Regions from separate parts of the Streptomyces sp. NPDC050806 genome, predicted to be linked through region 2. Evidence: predicted binding sites of a transcription regulator. Region 2 holds the regulator's gene; the other holds the start of a gene.
What was found. The regulator HspR, encoded in region 2, represses chaperone genes until heat shock. The targets are predictions, from matches to a motif close to TTGAGNNNNNNNNNCTCAA.
Positions count from the first base shown of each region.

Region 1: the regulator HspR is predicted to act here: its motif matches at 2,309-2,327, upstream of lon (endopeptidase La).

Region 1 is NZ_JBVJIF010000011.1:33,429-36,832, reverse strand. It holds gene lon (endopeptidase La) at 1-2,286, opposite strand, end outside; gene ACZ6WH_RS31805 (spermidine synthase family protein) at 2,437-3,132, shown strand; gene ACZ6WH_RS31800 (response regulator transcription factor) at 3,257-3,404, shown strand, end outside.
Region 2 is NZ_JBVJIF010000006.1:582,886-586,289, reverse strand. It holds gene ACZ6WH_RS21950 (Uma2 family endonuclease) at 127-708, shown strand; gene ACZ6WH_RS21945 (TIGR03618 family F420-dependent PPOX class oxidoreductase) at 763-1,167, shown strand; gene ACZ6WH_RS21940 (hypothetical protein) at 1,546-1,950, shown strand; gene ACZ6WH_RS21935 (heat shock protein transcriptional repressor HspR) at 2,074-2,532, opposite strand; gene dnaJ (molecular chaperone DnaJ) at 2,535-3,404, opposite strand, start outside.

The sequences.
Region 1 (3,404 bases), on a different contig from region 2:
GTCGTCCAGGTCGGCCTCGTTGCGCTTCGGGATCACGACCGTCGTGATGCCCGCGCGGTGTGCCGCGAGGAGTTTCTGCTTGACGCCGCCGATGGGCAGCACGCGGCCGGTGAGGGAGACCTCGCCGGTCATCGCCACGTCGGGGCGGACCTGGCGGCCGGAGAGCAGCGACGCCAGTGCCGTGGTCATGGTGATGCCCGCGCTCGGGCCGTCCTTGGGCACCGCGCCCGCCGGGACGTGCAGGTGCACGCCGCGCTCCTTCAGGTCGGCGACGGGCAGCTCCAGTTCCGCGCCGTGCGAGCGGAGGAAGGAGAGGGCGATGTGCGCCGATTCCTTCATCACGTCGCCGAGCTGGCCGGTGAGCTGGAGTCCTGAGCCGCCGGTCTCGGCGTCGGCGAGCGAGGCCTCGACGTACAGGACGTCGCCGCCCGCGCCGGTCACGGCGAGGCCGGTGACCACGCCGGGCACCGCCGTACGCCGTTCCTCCGGGTCCTGCGCCGACTCCGGGACGTGGTGCGGCCGCCCGATGAGCGGGCGCAGCTCGTCCGTGCCGACGGTGAAGGGCAGGTCCTGCTCGCCCAGTTCGTGCTTGGCCGCGACCTTGCGGAGCAGTCGCGCGATGGCGCGCTCCAGGTTCCGTACGCCCGCCTCGCGGGTGTACTCGCCGGCGAGCCTGCGCAGCGCGGCGTCCTCGATCACGACCTCGCCGGTCTCCAGGCCCGCCTTCTCCAGCTGGCGCGGGAGCAGGTGGTCGCGGGCGATGGTGACCTTCTCGTCCTCGGTGTAGCCGTCCAGCCGGACCAGGTCCATGCGGTCCAGGAGCGGCTCCGGGATCGCTTCGAGGACGTTGGCCGTGGCGAGGAAGACCACGTCGGAGAGGTCGAGCTCGACCTCCAGGTAGTGGTCGCGGAAGGTGTGGTTCTGCGCCGGGTCGAGGACTTCGAGCAGGGCGGCGGCCGGGTCGCCGCGGAAGTCGGAGCCGACCTTGTCGATCTCGTCGAGGAGGACGACCGGGTTCATGGAACCGGCTTCCTTGATGGCGCGGACGATACGGCCCGGCAGCGCGCCGACGTACGTACGGCGGTGGCCGCGGATCTCCGCCTCGTCCCGGACGCCGCCGAGCGCGACGCGGACGAACTTGCGGCCCATGGCGCGGGCGACGGACTCGCCGAGGCTGGTCTTGCCGACGCCGGGCGGGCCCGTGAGCGCGAGGACCGCCCCGCCGCGACGGCCGCCGACCAGGCCGAGGCCGCGGTCGGCGCGGCGCTTGCGTACGGCCAGGTACTCGGTGATGCGTTCCTTGACGTCGTCCAGGCCCGCGTGGTCCGCGTCCAGGACGGCGCGGGCGCCCTTGATGTCGTACGCGTCCTCGGTGCGCTCGTTCCACGGCAGCTCCAGGACGGTGTCCAGCCAGGTGCGGATCCAGGAGCCCTCGGGGCTCTGGTCGCTGGACCGCTCCAGCTTGTCGACCTCCTTGAGGGCGGCCTTGCGGACGTCCTCGGGCAGGTCGGCGGCCTCGACGCGGGCGCGGTAGTCGTCGCTCTCGTCGTCCGGGTCGCCGTTCAGCTCGGACAGCTCCTTGCGGACCGCCTCCAGCTGGCGGCGGAGCAGGAACTCGCGCTGCTGCTTGTCGACGCCCTCCTGGACGTCCTTGGCAATGGACTCGGCGACGTCCTGCTCGGCGAGGTGCTCGCGGAGCGCCTCGGTGGCGTCCTTCAGGCGGGCCACCGGGTCGGTGGTCTCCAGGAGGCGCACCTTCTGCTCGGTGGTCAGGAAGGGCGAGTACCCGGAGTTGTCGGCGAGCTGACCGACGTCCTCGATCTGCTGGACGCGGTCCACGACCTGCCAGGCGCCGCGCTTGCGCAGCCAGCTGGTGGCCAGGGCCTTGTACTCCTTGACCAGTTCGGTGACCGCGCCGGGCAACGGCTCGGGAACGGTCTCGTCGACCGTGGTGCCCTCGACCCAGAGGGCGGCGCCGGGCCCGGTCGTACCGGAGCCGATCCGCACGCGGCCCAGGCCGCGGATGAGCGCGCCGGGGTCGCCGTCGGACAGCCGGCCGACCTGCTCGACCTTGCCGAGCGTGCCGATGCCGGCGTACGTGCCGTCGATCCGTGGAACGAGCAGCACCCGTGGCTTGTTACCGGGTGAGGCGGCGGCCTGCGCGGCCTCCACCGCGGCGCGTACGTCCGGATCGGAAAGGTCCAGCGGCACCACCATGCCCGGCAGGACGACCTCGTCGTCGAGGGGCAGCACGGGCAGGGTGAGCGGTGTGGACGTCGAAGCCATGATCTCCCCTTCGGCAGGCAAGTTGAGCTGTACTCACTCAATGCTCATGAGCCGATGGATGTTCCCCGGGCCGTGTTCGCTGTGAGCGATCAGCCGCTGACTCGTACAGTGGGGGCGCCCGGCACCCACGACCCCGGAGGCCCCGCACCCATGTCAGCCCCCTTCGAGACCGACGAGGCGCCCGTCACACTGGAGCGCCGGGACGGACCGTACGGCGAGGTGGTGCTGCGGCGGCGGGGCGCGCACTTCGAGATCATCGCCAACGGGTGCTTCCTGATGGACACCTCCGACGGACGGTCGGAACGGCTGCTCGTCGATGCCGCCCTCGCCGCGCTGCCCGGCGACCGCGCGCGGCCGTCCGTACTGATCGGCGGCCTCGGCGTCGGGTTCTCCCTGGCCCGCGCGGCGGCGGAGCCGCGCTGGGGCCGGATCGCGGTCGTCGAGCGCGAGGAGGCGGTGGTCGACTGGCACCGCTCGGGGCCGCTGGACGCGGTGTCGGGCCCGGCCCTGGCCGATCCGCGCACCGAGATCGTCCCGGCCGACCTGGTCGCGTACGTACGCGCCGGAGCCGGCGCCGCGACCTTCGACGCGCTCTGCCTGGACATCGACAACGGGCCGGACTGGACCGTCACCGAGGACAACGACGGCCTCTACTCCCCGGGCGGCCTCGCGGCCTGCCGGGACCGGCTGACGCCCGGCGGAGTGCTCGCCGTATGGTCCGCGCAGCCCTCCGCCTCCTTCGAGTCCGCTCTCCGGAATGTGGGGTTCAGCGAGGTTCGCACCGAAGAGATCCCCGTTGTCCGAGGCGTCCCCGACGTGGTGCACCTCGCGAGGAAACGCGCGTAGCCGCGGGTCTCATCGTGCCTTTACGCTGCTGCCAGCAGTGTGCGACCAGCCGGTACACCGGGTCAGCAGGTCGGCACAACCAGTCAGTAACGCGACCACGCACGGGGAAATTCAGGGGCGGGCGATGGACCAGACTCAGACCACCCACGGCGCCGCCGCGGCGGCGGCCACGCCCGGCGCACAGCGGCGAGTGCTCGTCGTCGAGGACGACCCGACGATCGTGGACGCCATCGCGGCCCGGCTGCGCGCCGAGGGCTTCCAGGTGCAGACCG
Region 2 (3,404 bases):
CCCGGCCGCCGGGGCCTGGGTTCCCGCCGGTGACGGGCCCCACTCGTACGGATGATCCGTTCCGATCATCGGCCCGGCCGGGGATCCGGTCCGCCATGCTGGCCTTCCGCGACAAGGAGGTGCAGCATGACGGCTATGGCGTACGAGCCGACGGCCAGTGACGAAGAAACCCTCCTGGACTACTTCCTCAAGCTGGAGACCCCCGTGGGGTTCCGGCCTGAGTTCATCGAGGGGGAGATCGTTGTGTCACCACCGACGGATGGCGATCACGAGGACTGCCTGAGCATCATCCAAGGGCAGGTGACCCGGGAGTCCGAGACCGACATGCAGGTCTCCGGCTACAAGGGGCTCGTCCTCCCCGGTGAGGGAGACCACCCCGAGGATCATGTGATCCCCGATGCCACCATCGCTCCGTGCGCGCTACGCCTTTTCCGGGGCGCTCCGCCGTGGATGCCCAGCGACGGCGTCGCGATGGTCATCGAGGTGACATCGAGCAAGCCGAACAAGGACCGCGGCCCCAAGCGCCGGGGCTATGCCCGCGCCGGCATCCCGCTCTACCTCCTCGTCGATCGGGACAAGTCCACGGTCACGCTTTTCAGCGAGCCGAATGACGGGGACTACGGCGGGATCCAAGCAGTGTCCTTCGGCAAACCCCTCCCCCTCCCCACCCCCTTCTCCTTCGACCTGGAGACGTCCGACTTCCTCTGACGGCGTGGCCGCCGCGCCGCCGGGGCTCACCACACACCCCCGTAAGGTGCAGGCATGGCCCAAGACCTGCGGAATCCCGACCCCGAGTACCTCGCCTTCTGGCGCGAGCGGCATGTGTGCACCCTGACCACCATGCGGCCGGACGGAACACCGCACGTCGTGCCGGTGGGGGTGACGTACGACCACGAGCAGGGACTGGCCCGCGTGATCACGAGCAAGGGCGGCACCAAGGTCCGCAACGTCCTGGCGGCGGGCGACGGCGGTGCGCGCGCCGCGGTGTGCCAGATGCAGGGGCGGCGCTGGGCGACCCTGGAGGGCCTGGCCACGGTACGTACGGACGAGGCGAGCGTGCGGGACGCGGAGGCCCGGTACGCCGTGCGGTACGAGCGACAGCCGCGGCCCAACCCCGAGCGCGTGGTCATCGAGATCCGGGTGACGAAAATGCTGGGGCGGGGCTGAGGGTCCGAGCCCGCGCGCCGGCCGTGCGTGGCCGAAATCGGATCGCGTTCTTCCGAATCTTCAGTTCAGCCTGCTAGTGAATATGTGACCAGGCCCGCGCGCTATTCGATCCATTCCGGGCCGAATACGTCAGCTGGAGGCCAGATGAGGTCAGCAACGCGCACCAGCACGACAGACGAGAAAGCCTCCCCCACCCCGGGCCGACGCCCCCGTGCCGAATCGTGTCCGCGCTGCGGCGGCCAACTGGCCGTCAACCAGGACGGATGGAAGATCTGCCACGCCTGCGGCTACGCCTCGCCGCCCGGCACAGCGCCGCAGCCGCGCTCCGCTCACAGCGGTATCGTCACTCCCACAGACGCCGGGTCCCGGGGGGGCAGGATGAATGCGGTGCGAGTGACGGCGATCGCGTGCTTGATGCCGCTCGCCGAGCTGGACGACGATCCGTTCCTGGTGGACGACCGCAGCCAGCACGAGATGTGCGCCCGCTGGGCCGAGGACCACGACTACCGCCTCACCTGCCGGCTGAGCCTGCACCACCTGCGCGTCGACCACTGCGCCCTGTGGCAGGACGTGGAGGCGGGCCTGGTCGACGTCTTCGTCGTACCGAACCGCCGCGCCCTGGAGAACGCCGTCGACTCCGCCGAAGAGTTCACCGCCCGCTGCGCCGCGGCAGGTATCCGCCTGGAGACCGCCGACGGCACCGAGCCGGTCTACACCTCGGAGATGAAGTCCCGGGTGCACCGGCGGCTGTCGATGCCGACGGCCGGGTACAACGGCTGCTGACCCGGCCGCCCACCCGGCGTACGGACACGTCGTAGGGACAGGTCGTACGGACACGTCGTACGGCGGGAAAGGCGAACGGGCCGGGTCCAGAAGAACCCGGCCCGCCCCCTCGGAGCACAGCGGCTACTCGGACGTCCGCTTCGGCCGCCACACGACCAGCGCGCTGGTCTGCTGCACGTCCTGGTACGGCACCAGGTCCCGGCGGTAGCTGGCGTGCACCGCCGCCTCCCGCTGCTGGATCGCCGCGGCGGCACCCTCCACGGCGCTCTGCAGCTCGGCGACGCGCTGCTGCAGCGCCGTGACCTGGTTCTCCAGTTCGATGATGCGCTTGATGCCCGCGAGGTTGATGCCCTCGTTCTGCGACAGCTGCTGCACCTGGCGGAGCAGCTCGATGTCACGGGCGGAGTACCGCCGGCCGCGCCCGGCCGTACGGTCCGGGGAGACCAGACCGAGCCGGTCGTACTGGCGCAGCGTCTGCGGGTGCAGGCCGGAGAGCTGAGCCGCGACGGAGATGACGTACACCGGCGACTCATCGGTCAGTTCATATGGATTACGACTCCGACGCCCGCCCCGGCTGTCCATCATCAAGCTCCCTTCGCGGCCTGGAAGAGCTCCGACCGTGGGTCCTCACCCGCGGTCGCCTCGCGATAGGACTCCAACGCGTCCTTCGCCTTGTCGCTGAGGTCCTTGGGCACGACCACCTCGATGGTGACCAGGAGGTCGCCCCGTGTGCCGTCCTTGCGCGCCGCACCCTTCCCGCGCGCACGCATCGTCCGGCCGTTCGGTGTCCCGGCCGGTATCTTCAGCGTGACCGGCGGACCGCCCAGGGTCGGCACCTTCACCTCGCCGCCGAGCGTGGCCTCCGGGAAGGTGACCGGCACGGTGACGGTGAGGTTGTCGCCCTTGCGTCCGAACACCGGGTGCGCGTCGACGTGCACGACGACGTACAAGTCGCCGTTGGGCCCGCCGCGCTCGCCCGGAGCGCCCTTGCCGCGCAGCCGGATCCGCTGCCCGTCGGTGACGCCCGCGGGGATGCGCACCTGCATCGTGCGCGCGCTGGTCGCGCGGCCGCTGCCCTTGCACACGTCGCAGGGGTGCTCCGCGATCAGGCCGCGGCCCTTGCAGTCGGCGCACGGGTCGGTGAGCGAGAAGCCACCGCCCGCGCCCCGGCTGACCTGGCCGGTGCCCACGCAGGTCGGGCAGACCCGCGGGGTGCCGTTCTTGTCACCCGTGCCGGAACAGGCCTTGCAGGGGGCCTGGCTGGACATCCGCAGCGGGACCGTGGCCCCGTCCACCGCCTCGGTGAAGCTGAGCGTCACCTCGGACTCGACGTCCTGGCCGCGACGGGGCTGCGTACGCGTACCCGCGCCACCGCCCCTGTTGAACAGGCCGCCGAAGACGTCCCCGAGGCCGCCGCCGAAGCCGCCGGCACCGCCGGCGGCACCGCCCTGGGC